4 regions of the Labrys sedimenti genome follow, and region 1 is predicted to be linked to each of the others. Evidence: predicted binding sites of a transcription regulator. Region 1 holds the regulator's gene; each other region holds the start of a gene.

Region 1 (3,448 bases):
CGTGCGTGCGCCCCTGATCCTGCAGGTGATATTGGGGTTCGATGCCGGCGCGATCGCCAGCGCCTTCCTGGTCTCACCCACTGCGATGGGCCAGAGGCTGGTGCGGGCCAAGGCCAAGATCAAGCAGGCCGGCATTCCCTTCCGCATCCCGGAGCCCGACGAGCTGCCCGGCCGCCTCGATGCGGTGCTGGCGGCCGTCTACGCCGTCTATGCCGAGGGCTGGGCCGATCCGGAAGGGGCTCACGCCCGCGAGCGCAATCTGTCGGCGGAAGGTATCTGGCTCGGCCGGCTGCTGGCCTCGCTCCTGCCCGGCGAGGCAGAAGTGCTGGGACTGCTGGCGCTGATGCTGCACGCCGAAGCGCGGCGAGCGGCACGCCGCGGCCCGGGTGGCGATTATATTCCGCTGGAGCAGCAGGATACCGCGCTCTGGGATGCCGGGCTGATCGAGGAGGCCGAGGCCTTGCTTGCCCGGGCCGGCCAGGTCCGCCAGATCGGCCGCTATCAGCTGGAAGCCGCGCTGCAATCGGCCCATGCTCATCGACGCATCTGCGCGGCGACGGACTGGGCCGCGATCGTCACGCTGTATGAAGCCCTGGTCCTGCTGACCGCTTCTCCGGTGGCCGCCATCAACCGGGCCGTGGCGCTGGGCCGCCTTGCGGGGCCGCAGGCTGGTCTGGACGCGCTCGACGAGGTCGCCGGCGACGGACGCATCATCGATTACCAGCCCTATTGGGCAGCGCGTGCCGACTTGCTGGCGCGGGCGGCGAAGCCGGAAGAGGCCCGCAATGCCTATTCGCGGGCGATCGGCCTGGAGAGCGACCCGGCCATCCGCCGCTATCTGCAGGGACGCCTGGCGGATCTGGGGGCGTGATTGCGTGGCCAGAGAACTGGTCAGACACTGATGCTCACCCTTACACCAACTCGCGCAATCCCCGACCCGTCATTGCGAGCGAAGCGAAGCAATCCAGGAACTCGCAGGCCTGGAGTTCAGGGCTCTTGGATTGCTTCGCTTCGCTCGCAATGACGTTGATGAGTCGAACTCAAAGCGTGCTGGTATTACTCACTACGTCGCGCAGCCTTGGCGAAAGGAAGCGGGCGGGCAATGCCCGCAAACCGCCCTCAGGATTGCTTGGCGAAGGTCTCGTCGAAGGAATAGCCGGCGCCACGCACGGTGCGGATCGGATCGATCTCGCGGGTGCGATTCATCGCCTTGCGCAGGCGGCCGACATGCACGTCGACCGTGCGCTCGTCAATATAGACGTCGCGGCCCCAGACGCTGTCGAGCAACTGCTCGCGCGCGAACACCCGTCCCGGCGCCTGCATTAGGAATTCGAGCAGGCGGAACTCGGTCGGGCCGAGGCGGATCTCGCGATTGCCGCGATGGACACGCTTGGTCTCCCGGTCGAGCGAGATGTCGCCGGCCTTGAGCAGGGAGGCGACGTGATCGGGCTTGGCCCGGCGCAGCAAGGCACGCACGCGGGCCGAGAGTTCGGGCACCGAGAAGGGCTTGACGACATAGTCGTCGGCGCCGGTGGCAAGGCCACGCACGCGTTCGGTTTCCTCGCCGCGCGCCGTGAGCATGATCACCGGCAGGCGCTCGGTTTCCGGCCGCATGCGGATGCGCCGGCACAATTCGATGCCGGACAGGCCCGGCAACATCCAGTCGAGCAGGACGAGGTCCGGCACGCTTTCGCGCAGCCGAATCTCGGCATCGTCTCCGCGTGCGACGCTATCGACCTCATAGCCTTCGGCTTCGAGATTGTAGCGCAGCAGCAGAGTCAGGGCTTCTTCGTCCTCGACGATCAGAACCTTGGGAGGCATGGCCTATCCCTTGTTATTTAGCCGGCACAGGAAGATCGACAAGATCGGTGCTGTTGTCCGCCTTGGGCCGCTCGCCGGCCGGCGATTCACCGGTGACCAAATAGTGCACCGTCTCGGCGATGTTGGTGGCGTGGTCGCCGATGCGCTCGATGTTCTTGGCGCAGAACAGCAGATGGGTGCAGAAGCCGATATTGCGCGGATCTTCCATCATGTAGGTCAGCAATTCGCGGAACAGCGAGGTATACATCGCATCGATCTCGCCGTCCGAGCGCCAGACCGAGAGCGCTTCCTCGACGTTGCGCTGGGCGAAGGCATCGAGCACCTGCTTGAGCTGCTCGAGCACCAGGTCGGCCATGTGATCGAAACCGCCGAAGAGCTGGGCCGGCTGGGCGTGGCTGTGGATGGCCACCACGCGCTTGGCGACGTTCTTGCCGAGGTCGCCGATCCGTTCGAGGTCATTGGCCACCCGCAGGGCCGAGACGATTTCGCGCAGGTCGAGGGCCAGCGGCTGGCGCTTGGCGATGATCAGGATGGCCCGGTCCTCGACCTGGCGCTGCAGCTTGTCGATCGCGGCATCGAGATCGATCACCGCTTTGGCGCGCTGGGTGTCACGCTTGAGCAGGGCTTCGACGCTGTCGGCCACGCTCTTCTCGGCGTAGCCACCCATTTCGGCGATCATGTTGCGCAGTTCGCGCAGTTCCTGGTCGAAGGATGTAACGATATGGTCGGACATGCCGCCTCCAAATGAATTCGACGCTGGCCGGGAATCAGCCGAAGCGGCCGGTGATGTAGTCCTGCGTACGGCTGTCGTTCGGGGTGGTGAACATCTTGTTGGTCTGGCCGACCTCGATGAGGTCGCCCAGATAGAAGAAGGCCGTCACATCCGCGCAGCGCGCCGCCTGCTGCATATTGTGCGTGACGATGACGATGGTGAAGTCCCGCTTCAATTCGTCGATCAGTTCCTCGATCTTGGCGGTCGAGATCGGATCGAGTGCGGAGGTCGGCTCGTCCAGCAGCACGACTTCGGGCTTCACCGCGATGGTGCGGGCGATGCACAGGCGCTGCTGCTGGCCGCCGGACATGCCGAGGGCCGAAGCGTGCAGGCGGTCCTTGACCTCGTTCCACAAGGCGGCCTTGGTGAGGCACCACTCGACGCGCTGGTCCATCTCCGCCTTGGAGATGGACTCATGCAGGCGCACGCCGAAGGCGATATTGTCATAGATCGACATCGGGAAGGGCGTCGGCTTCTGGAACACCATGCCGATGCGGGCGCGCAGCACGGCCGGATCGATTTCCTTGCCGATGACGTTCTGGCCGTCGAGCAGCACGCGGCCCTTGGCGGTCTGCCCCGGATAGAGGTCGTACATGCGGTTGAGCACGCGCAGCAGGGTCGACTTGCCGCAGCCGGAGGGACCGATCATGGCAGTGACCTGCCGGTCGATCATGTCGAGGTTGATGCCCTTGAGCGCATGCTTCTCGCCATAATAGAAGTCGAGATTCTCGACCTTGAGCTTCACGGCGGCGGCTGGATCAGCGATCGGGCGTTCGGCAACCGCGATGGAGGCTTGGGGGGTAGCGGACATGGGAGCACTCATTTCTTGGGAGCGAGCACGAAGCGGGTCAGGAT
Region 2 (3,448 bases), on a different contig from region 1:
AGAGCAGGCCAGACGCCTGCGATCACAGGAAAGATGTCTTCCGGGCGGCGTGCCGCCCGGAGAAGGTCGTTACTTACTGCATCTGGGCCTTCTGGGCGCCGGAGGCGCCGAGCGCGAAGGCGTCAGCGAGGACGCGATAGACGTCGCTCTCTTCCAGATAGCCCTTGAAGCCTTCGGCGCCCGGGCCGGTGGCTTGCAGCACGATGTCGTCGACGGCGTGGGCGGTGCTGTCGTTGTTGCGCGGGATGTTGCCCTGGACGAAGACGGCGCCGGGCACGTCCTTGTAGGCGGGATTGGCGACATATTCCTTCTTCTCGTTCTGGATGGCCGGCTCATAGGGGCCGTCCAGCTTCGGGCTGAAGGTCTCGTAGTGATCGGGATAGTTCCCGTAGACGACGGCCAGGCGCTTGCTCGGGTCGATCTTGTCGGGATAGCCGTCGCCGTCCTTGTCCTCGTAATTGGTGAAGCCGGCATCGGCATAGATGCCGACCTTTTCGCGCATGTCGGTGCCGGGCTTGCTGTCGTCGACGGTGCCGATCACCGACATGGAGTGGGTGTGGTCGCCGGTGACGACGATCAGCGTGTCGGGATGGGTCTTGGCGAATTCGCGCGCCGCGCCGACGGCTTTGTCGAACTCGATGGTTTCATAGAGCGAGCGCTCGCCATCCTGCGCATGCGACATCTTGTCGATCGAGGCGGCTTCCACCATCAGGAAGAAGCCTTCCGGGTTCTTGGAAAGCTGGTCGAGGGCCGACTGGGTCATGTCGACCAGGCCGGGCTGGTTGGGGAACTTGCCCACCGTGCCCTTCTTGAGCAGGTTGCGGTCGAGCGCCACGTCCATGTTGCCGGTATGGAACAGGCCGAGAATCTTGCCGGTATTGGTGCCGGAAGCCGCGGCGAGGCTGTCCTTGTCGGTGGCCAGCGTGTAGCCGGCATCCTTGAAGAGCTGGATATAGTCCTTGTCGTCCTTGCGCTTAGAGCCGGTGGTCGATTTCGGCAGGAAATAGGCCGAGCCGCCGCCCAGGATGATTTCGGGCTTCACGTCGTAGAACATGCCGACGATCTCGGCCTTGTCGGCGCGCTTGCGGGTATGGGAAACCACGGCGGCCGGGGTCGCGTCCTCGATCTCGGCGGTGGAGACCACGCCGATCGACTTCTTCGACGTGCGACGCAACGCCTCGGCGATGGTCTCGACACGCGGATCGTCCAGGCTGGCGGGCGTGCGGTCGGCATAGACGCCGAGAGCGTTCACCGCCGTCTTGTGGCCGGTCATGTAGGCCGACATCGTGTTGGCACTGTCGGTGGCGATGGCGTCCGTCGACGAGGTTCCGATGAAGGCCATGTGGTCGAGGTCGTCCATGTTGAGGCGGCCATTGGCCTTGCCCTCGGTCATGCCCTTGGACATGATGCGCGCGCCGGTGCGGTTGGCGACCGTCAGGCCGTCGCCGAGCAGGAAGATGATGTTCTTGGCCTTGGGCACGGCAGCGGTGCCGAAGACGTCCCAGGTCACGCTACGGCTCTGCCCGTTGGCCGAGACCTCGACCTTGTAGCTGCCGGGCACGCTGAGGGTGAGACCGCGCAGCAGCACCGCCGAGCCGAGATCCTTGTCGTCCTTGCCCTTTTCGGAGGCGACGAACTCGACGTCCTTGCCGAACACACCCTTGTAGTCCTGCCCGTTGACGGTGACGCGCACATCTTCCGGCTTCACCGTGCCGGCGAACTCGGCCTTGAAGTCGAAGGGCGAGCCGGCCAGGATGGTCGCACGGTCGAGCGGATAGATGCCTGCGGCCTGGCTGGGACCGATCAGCATGGTGGTGACCGCAAGAGCGGCGAGGAGCGTGCGCATGGCAATCCTTTCGCGATGCGAGCAGACTTTGCACTCAGGCGTCTTGCGGTTTGGCGAAGGTGCCGCATTGGCAAAGACGCGTGGAAACAAAGAGCTGGAAGAGAGCGCGTTCCCCCTGAACGCGCTTTGCGTTAGGGATAGCCAGGGCGTGCGACAGGTCCATGACAGTCAGAAGGCTCAGGATCAGGCCGCTTCACACGCAGTATTAGAGGGTGGATCATTGGGACTCGGGGCGACGAAGACTCCATGTCGCATCCCACTGTCCTGCTCGATCCGGGATTTGTCGTCGCCGATGCTTGTCGAGCCGCGAGGAAGTCTATAGGGTCCCCGGCCAGTTTCCGGTGGAAGGCCTCTATCGGCAGGGCGTGGAATCAGGCATTGTGCCGTTAAGAGTCCGTTCACGCTGTTGCGTAACCACGATCGGCCCATGACTTGCGGCGAGTGGTCGTTGACTGTAAATGTCCCTTAGTCTGTATTACTGACTTTGCACGGGTTCACTGGTTCATGACCGCTCACTTCAAGTTGATGCGCAAGATTGCAATGGCCGTGCCGGTTCTTTTGCTGGCGGCTGCCTGTTCCAATCAGAATGGCGCAAGTGTTCGTTCGACTAGCCCGGTGCCGCAGGCCCTGATTGCCGAAATGCAGGCCAAGGGCATGGCGCGTTCCGCACCCATCCTGGTGCGCATCTACAAGAAAGAGTCCGAGCTCGAGCTCTGGAAGCAGACCTCGAGCGGACGTTATGCCCTGCTCAAGAGCTATCCGGTCTGCCGCTGGTCGGGGCAGCTCGGCCCGAAGAAGAGCGAGGGCGACCGTCAGGTGCCCGAAGGCTTCTATGCCGTGAGCATGAGCAGCCTCAATCCGAATTCGCAATACTACCTGTCGTTCGACATCGGCTATCCCAACAGCTTCGATCGCCAGCTCGGCCGGGCCGGCGGCAACATCATGGTGCACGGTTCCTGCTCGTCGCGCGGCTGCTTTGCCATGACCGACAAGCAGGTGGCCGAGATCTATGCCGTGGCGCGCGAGGCGCTGCAGGGCGGCCAGGCTTCGTTCCAGGTGCAGTCGCTGCCCTTCCGCATGACGCCCGAGAACATGGCCCGGAACCGCCGTAACCCCAATATCGGCTTCTGGCAGAACCTCAAGGAAGGCACCGATAATTTCGAGGTCACCAAGCAGACGGTCAAGGTCGATGTCTGCAAGGGCCGTTATGTCTTCAACGGCAATGGCGGTACCGATTGCGGCATCGCTCCCGCCAGCCAGAACGTGGCGGCCGCCGTCTACGAGAAGCGGCGCGGCGACGATGCCAAGGTGACTGCGCTGGTTGCCTCCGGCACCAAGGCCGTCAACTACATCTACCAGGATGGTGGTTCCAACCCGGTGTTCACCGCGCGTGCTGTCGACCAATCGGCGGTGCCCGGCAAGGACCGGCCCTTCAGCTATTCGCGCGTCGACGTGACCGAGGTCGCTCTCAACGACGCGGGCGCTCCGGCAACGGAAGCGGATGCGAATGCCGCTCATCGCGTGACCTATGCCGCGGCCGAAAGCCTGCTCTATTCGGAAGCTGCCGTGGCGCGCAAGCCGATCAAGGGCACTGCGGACCCG
Region 3 (3,448 bases), on a different contig from region 1:
GCGCCACGGCATAGGGCCACACCAGCATGGTGCGATAAAAGGAGGCGCCCTTGATCTTCTTGTCCGCCTGAACGGCCAGGACCAAGGCGAGGCCGAGCGACAGCACCGAGACCAGGCCGGCAAACACCAGGGTGACGCCGACGGCCTTGTAATATTCCGGTTGCTGGAACAGCAGCTGGTAATTCTCGAACCCGACGAATTCGGAGGTGGTGCCGAAACTATCCTCGATGAAGAAGGATTGCCGGATCGCCTGCAGCACCGGCCAGTAGAAAAAGATGAGCGTGATCGCCAATTGCGGCGCCAGCAGCAGCCAGGGCAGGGTCTTGCCGGAGAAGACGGAGCGTTTTTCCATGGATGCTTCCGGACTATGCAATTCAGTCAAGCTGGAAGGGTGCGGGTGCCTTCTCCCCTTGCGGGGGAAGGCCGTGACATCTTCGATACGAAGATGTCACTGTTCATTTCGAAGCAATGAGGGATGGGGGATGGCGGGCAACGCGGCCCGCCGTGAAAGCCGGCACGACGATTGCGCAAATCAGTCGCGTCCGACGTACTGACTGCCACACCCTATCCGACCCGGCTTCGCCGGGCCACCTTCCCCGCTACGCGGAGAAGGCTTTTACGCGGCCTTTTATCGCCCCGCCGTGCGGGCGAAGGTCTTCAGGATCGCATCGCCCCGGCGGACGGCATCGTCCATGGCGGCCTGCGCGGTTTTCTTGCCGGCCAGGGCCTGCTCGATTTCTTCGGCCCAGACATCGCGGATCTGGGCAAGGTTGCCCAGGCGCAGCCCGCGGGAATTCTCCGTCGGCGCCTTGTTGGTCAGCTCCAGCACGGCGACTTCGCTGTTGGGATCCTTGGCATAGAAGCCCTGCTTCTTGGAGAGCTCGTAGGCGGCCGGGGTGATCGGCAGATAGCCGGTCTCCTGGGCCCACCAGGCCTGCACCTCGGGCTTCGACAGATAGGTCAGGAACTTGGCGATGCCCTTATAGGATTCGTCCGACTTGCCACCCATCACCCAAAGCGAAGCGCCGCCGATGATCGAGTTCTGCGGCGCGCCCTGCACATCGGGATAATAGGGCATCGGCGCCACCGAATATTTGAACTTGGCGTTGGCCTTGACGTTGCCCAGGAAGGCCGACGACGTCAGGAAGAGCGGGCATTCGCCCGAGGTGAAGCGTCCCTCGCCCTGATTGGTACGGCCGGAATAGTCGAACGTCTTGTCCTTCTGGGCCTCGACCAGGTTTTCCAGATGCTTCACAACCACCGGATTGTTGAACTTCAATTCGGTATCGAAGCCATCCAAGCCGTTGGCCTTGGTCGACAGCGGCACGTTGTGCCAGGCCGACAGCTCCTCGATATTGGCCCAGGTGGTCCAGGCCGTGGAAATGCCGCAGGTGGCGTAACCGGCTGCCTTCAGCTTCTTGGCCGCCTCGAAAGCCTCCGGCCAGGTCTTGGGTGCCGCCGTCAGATTGGCCTTCTTCAGCGCATCCTCGTTGACCCACATCACCATGGTCGAGGAGTTGAAGGGAAAGGACAGCATCTCGCCCTTGGCATTGGAATAATAACCGGTGACGGCAGGCAGGTAGGACTTTTGGTCGAAGGGTTCGCCCGCATCCTTCATCAGCTGGTAGACTGGCTTGATCGCGCCCTTGGCCGCCATCATGGTGGCGGTGCCGACTTCGAAGACCTGCAGGATATCGGGCGCATTGCCGGCCCGGAACGCGGCAATGCCGGCATTCATCGTATCGGGATAGGAACCCTTGTAGGCGGGAACGATCCGATAGTCGCTCTGGCTGGCATTGAAATCATTGGCCAGCTTGACGATGCGGTCGTTGTTGGCCCCCGTCATCGCATGCCACCACTGGATATCGGTGGCAGCGACAGCCCCGGTCGATACACTGGCCAGAAGAACCACGGCCGAAGCCAGAACGCTCAACTTCATCACATACTCCCTCAGGATGCGCCGCTTCTTAAAAGGACGGCGTCGTTTAAGACTTCACTGGTTGCGCCTCAATGACGAAGAAATGAAGCAAATATGACAGGTAATATGTTGCAGGGTTTATCCTCGGCTTCTCCCTGCGTTCGCTTCGGTGCATTGCCCCAATCCCGACGTAGCGAAACCACCATGGATTTCTTTCAATCCTGCGGATGAGATTAATAGATCATTTTTTTTAATTATAGAAATTTCATTCCATTGCAGACCTGTATTGTCAAGGCCTGAATCCCATCGAACCGACAGCCGATGGAGCGCTTCCCCCTGTAAAACCCACTGGCGGTTTCGATACCGAGCGCGGCGCTCCCAACCCATTGGCATATCGGCGACATCACGGCATCTTCGCAGTCGGTCGGAGCGCCCCTTGGCAGGCCGAAAGAGAGCCGAAACACGAAAAGCCTGAATGCCCCCACCACGGTGCAAGGCCTGCCGGCATGCCGATGGAAGCCGGGCGTCTCGATCCCCTTGCCCCCGAATGAAGCGTCGCCGCCTCCATTTGCAGGGGCAGCCGTGCGTCACGCTCCCTCGCCCAAGTCGCTCGTTGCCGACCGGCGGTTTCAGGGCTAAGCAACTTGAAACCAGATTGCCAGGGAGGCTCCATGTCGTCGATTGTCATCGCTCAAGGAGGCGGCCCCACCGCCGTGATCAATCAGACTCTCTGCGGCGCGATCATCGCCGCCCGCCGGCACGACCCGTCACTGCGCATCCTCGGCGCCCGCCACGGCGTGCGGGGCCTGACGCGAGGCGATCTCGTCGACCTCACCGCGCTTTCGGAAGGCGATCTCGAGCGCCTTGCCCGCACCCCGAATTCGGGCCTCGGCTCGACGCGGGACAAGCCCGATCCAGCCTATTGCCAGACCATCCTGCAGGCGCTGGAAAAGCTCGATGCCCGCGGCTTCATCTATATCGGCGGCAATGACACGGCCGGCACGCTCGATCTCCTGCGCCAGCAGTCGACCGGTTCCTGCAGCTTCGTGCACGCCCCCAAGACGATCGACAACGACCTGATGGAGAACGACCATGTGCCGGGCTTCATCTCGGCCGCCGCTTTCGTCGCCAATGCCTTCGTCAGCATGGATCTCGATTTCCGAGCAATGCCGGGCATTTATGTCGCCATCGTCATGGGCCGGCATGCGGGCTTCCTCAGCGCCGCGGCTGCCGGCTGGCAGCAGGCGCCGGAGGACGCGCCCCATCTGATCTACACGCCCGAAAAGCCCTTCTCGGTCGAGCAGTTCCTCAATGACGTCGACATGGTCTACACCCGTGTCGGCCGCTGCATTGTCTCGATGTCGGAAGGCGTGCAGGACGAGACCGGCCGTCCCCTCGCCGAGGCACTCGCCGCCGGCGCGGTCGAGCGCGACGCCCATGGCAATGTGCAACTCACCGGCGGCGATCTCGGCATCGAGATCCAGAAGGCCCTGAAGCAACGCTTCCCCAAGGCGCGCGCCCGCGTCGACA
Region 4 (3,448 bases), 580 kb from region 1:
CACGGTGACGCGGGCCAGCCGATTGCGGTCCAGCGAGTGCCGTGCCGTTTCGAGCATCGCCGTCGAAATGTCGAAGCCGGAGAGCGGCGTGGCGGGGTAGCGCCTGGCCACGGCAATGAGGTTGCGGCCGGTGCCGCAACCGATTTCGAGAATGGCATCGCTAGCAGCCGGCCGCAGCGATGCGATCAGGTGATCCCGGCCGAGCAGATAATATTTGCGCGTGAGATCATAGATGTAGCGCTGGTGGCGATAGATCCGGTTCATCGCCGCCGCGGCATCGCCCGTCTGGATCTCGATGCTCAATGGAGGGCTCGCAGCTCGTAGAGATGGAAGCCGCCATAGATGGCGGAGCGGTCGCGCGCAGTCCAGGCCCGGCAGCGCTCGCGATCATAGGACCAGCGCGCTAGCAAATCGGCGGGAATACGCCCCGGCAGCAGGCTTTCCTCGGCGGCGGTGCGGAAGATCACGCGGGCGCCGGGGCGGGCCGTGCGGGTGATCTCGCTCCACAGTTTGGTGAGGATGACATCGGTCATCCAGTCCTGGGCATCGAGCAGCACATAGGCGTCGAGGCTGGCCGCCGGCTGGGCCTTGAGATGGTCGATCAAATTGACATGGCGAACATCGATGCGGTCGGCGCGGTCGCGCACGGCCTCGTAGGCCGCCGGCTCGAGATAGGGCGGCACCGGCCCGTCGCCATCGGGTTTGTAGCCGCGGCCGAAGGCCTGCCAGGCGAAATAATTGTCCTTGAGGTCGAAATCGCAGGCGAGGCGTTCCAGCCGCTCGCGCAGCACGTCGGCAATGCCTTCCCCGTCGGCTGCCGCCCCGGCCAGGGCGTCATACTGCTCGGGCGGAATGCCCAGGCCATAGAGCGAGGCCCGCCGGCGCGTGAGCCATTTGATATGGGGGCGATCGAACAGGGGCGCGATGCGCTCGTCGAAGACCCGGCGCTGCTCGGCGAGATCGCGAGCGGCCAGGAGGTCGGCCGGATCGATGCGATGCAGCCGTCCGATCAGATGTCCCAGGCCGATGAAACGGCCGAGCAGGCCGTACCGATAGAGGTTCTTGCCGAAATAGCCGATGCGGCGGCGGCCGAGCAGGTCACGCCCGTCCCAATAGGCGCGTGTCTCGGCGTCGAGATGGGAGCGCAGTGCCGTCTCGTAGATCGAAACATTGCGGCGCTGGTGGGCGCGCGCGAAGAAATCGTAGAAGGCGGCATGGTCGGGCAGGTGCCGGGCCGCCGCGATCTTCAGCCGGTTGAGGGCGATATGGTGGCGGTTGAGGTCGACCGCGGTGATCGCGGCCGGGCCAGCCTTGAGATAGCTCATCACATTGCAGCCGCCGGAGGCGATGGCAACCAGCCGGTCGTCGGATTTGAGAGCCAGCGCTTCCATGTCGATCTCGGGATCTTCCCAGATCTGGGCGTAGACGAGGCCACTGAAAGCCAAGGTGAAGAGCCGGTCCTGCATGCCGCGCAGCGACAATAGCCGGTGATGCTCCACGGCCTGCTTGACATGGCCCTGGCCCTTGGCTGGCGCCTGTGTCCCGATGCTGTTCACATCCGTCATGCCCATCCGCTCCTTCGCCGAATCCGGGTTGCGCGATGGGATTCGCGGATAAGACCAAGCGATGACGGGGGGATGACAAGGGGCCGCCAAAGCGACGCGCAGGCGACAGGTCCTCAGGCCGTACCGGCCGCCTCCACGCGTTCCTTGCCGAGTGCCGCCGCCATAAGCGTGCGGGTATAGGTTTCGCGCGGTGCGTCGAAGATCTGGGCGGTGGAGCCCTCCTCGACGATGCGTCCCTCCTTCATCACGACGACATAGTCGGACAGCGCGCGTACCACCGACAGATCATGGCTGATGAACAGATAGGACAGGCCGTAGGTGGCCTGCAGGTCGCGCAGCAGTTCGACGATCTGTTTCTGCACCGAGCGATCGAGCGCCGAGGTCGGCTCGTCGAGCACCACCACCTTGGGCTTGAGGATCATGGCGCGCGCAATGGCGATGCGCTGGCGCTGGCCGCCCGAGAATTCGTGCGGATAGCGGTTGCGGGCGGTGGGATCGAGGCCGACCTCCGTCAGGGCCTGGACGGCCCGCTTGTCCCGTTCGGCAGCCGACAGGCTGGGCTCATGCACCCTAAGGCCTTCGGTGATGATGGATCCCACCGACATGCGGGGAGAAAGCGAACCGTAGGGGTCCTGGAACACCAATTGCAGGGCGCGCCGCAACGGACGCATGTCGAGCGCGCTTGCCCGCGAGATGTCGCGGCCATCGAACCGGATGTCGCCTTCGCCGGTATTCAGCCGCAGCAAGGCGCGGCCCAGGGTCGACTTGCCCGACCCCGACTCACCCACGATGCCGATGGTCTGTCCCTGCTGCAGGCGCAGGGAAACATCGTCCACCGCCTTCAGATCCATCGCCTTGTGGCCGCCGAAAAGACTGCCGCTGAGATGATAGGTGACGCGGATGTTGCGGCCCTCGAGCAGCACGGGAGCATCGGGACGTGGTGGATCCTTATGGCCCGACGGTTCGGCCGCCAGCAGCATCTTGGTGTAGTCATGCCGGGGATTGTCGAAGACCTCCTGCGTGGTACCGGCCTCCACCACTTCGCCACGACGCATGACATAGACGCGATCGGCGAAACGCCGGACGATGTTGAGATCGTGGCTGATGAAGACGATCGACATGCCCAGGCGCTGCCTGAGATCGGCGAGCAGGGACAGGATCTGGGCCTGCACGGTGACGTCGAGCGCGGTGGTCGGCTCGTCCGCAATCAGGAGATCGGGATCGTTGGCGAGCGCCATGGCGATCATTACACGCTGGCGCTGGCCGCCCGACATCTCATGGGGATAGGCATCCACCCGCCGCTCGGGATGGGGAATGCCCACGAGCTTGAACAGCTCCACCGCCTTCTTGCGGGCTTGCTTGTAGCTGCCGCCGCGATGATGGACGATTGGCTCGGCCACCTGACGCCCGACCTTGTAAAGCGGGTCGAGCGAGGTCATCGGCTCCTGGAAGATCATGGTGATCTTGTCGCCACGTACCTTGTTGAGCTCCTTCGCCGGCAGGCCGAGCAATTCCCTGCCGCGATATTTGGCCGATCCCCGGACCTGGCCATTGCCGGCGAGCAGGCCCATCAATGCCATCATGGTCTGGCTCTTGCCCGAGCCGGATTCGCCCACGATGGCGACGGTCTCGCCTTTGCTGACCTTGAGGTCGATGCCCTTGACCGCCTTGACCGTACCGTCGGGGGTGCTGAAGTCGACCTCCAGGCCGCTGACGTCGAGGAGGATGTCTTTCGTATCCGGATCCGAGGGTGTCTGTTGCATCGGTCTTCCCTTGAGCAAAATGCGGCTAGGCCGAACCGCCCCCGCGTTTTTTAACGTGTTGATATCGGCAGCATTTTGCGGTTCAAAGCGCCTCCGTCTGAAAGAAAAACGCTCTAGCGA

What was found. Region 1 encodes PhoB, which activates phosphate uptake and scavenging genes when phosphate is short. Its sites were predicted from a motif close to TGTCATNNANCTGTCAT; they were not measured.
Region 2: U1R88_RS24155 (alkaline phosphatase) is a predicted target of PhoB. The motif match lies at 1,997-2,013, and genes of this name have one in related genera.
Region 3: ugpB (sn-glycerol-3-phosphate ABC transporter substrate-binding protein UgpB) is a predicted target of PhoB. The motif match lies at 2,022-2,038, and genes of this name have one in related genera.
Region 4: U1R88_RS09295 (BtaA family protein) is a predicted target of PhoB. The motif match lies at 1,627-1,643, and genes of this name have one in related genera.

What each region holds. Positions count from the first base shown of each region.
Region 1 covers NZ_JAXOUF010000002.1:27,203-30,650, forward strand. The annotation lists gene U1R88_RS06520 (RNA polymerase sigma factor) at 1-871, shown strand, start outside; gene phoB (phosphate regulon transcriptional regulator PhoB) at 1,120-1,821, opposite strand; gene phoU (phosphate signaling complex protein PhoU) at 1,835-2,554, opposite strand; gene pstB (phosphate ABC transporter ATP-binding protein PstB) at 2,589-3,404, opposite strand; gene pstA (phosphate ABC transporter permease PstA) at 3,413-3,448, opposite strand, start outside.
Region 2 covers NZ_JAXOUF010000010.1:106,826-110,273, reverse strand. The annotation lists gene U1R88_RS24155 (alkaline phosphatase) at 74-1,846, opposite strand; gene U1R88_RS24150 (L,D-transpeptidase family protein) at 2,351-3,448, shown strand, end outside.
Region 3 covers NZ_JAXOUF010000011.1:36,477-39,924, forward strand. The annotation lists gene ugpA (sn-glycerol-3-phosphate ABC transporter permease UgpA) at 1-352, opposite strand, end outside; gene ugpB (sn-glycerol-3-phosphate ABC transporter substrate-binding protein UgpB) at 629-1,939, opposite strand; gene U1R88_RS24930 (diphosphate--fructose-6-phosphate 1-phosphotransferase) at 2,590-3,448, shown strand, end outside.
Region 4 covers NZ_JAXOUF010000002.1:603,107-606,554, forward strand. The annotation lists gene U1R88_RS09290 (class I SAM-dependent methyltransferase) at 1-303, opposite strand, end outside; gene U1R88_RS09295 (BtaA family protein) at 300-1,565, opposite strand; gene U1R88_RS09300 (ABC transporter ATP-binding protein) at 1,679-3,328, opposite strand; gene U1R88_RS09305 (ABC transporter permease) at 3,442-3,448, opposite strand, start outside.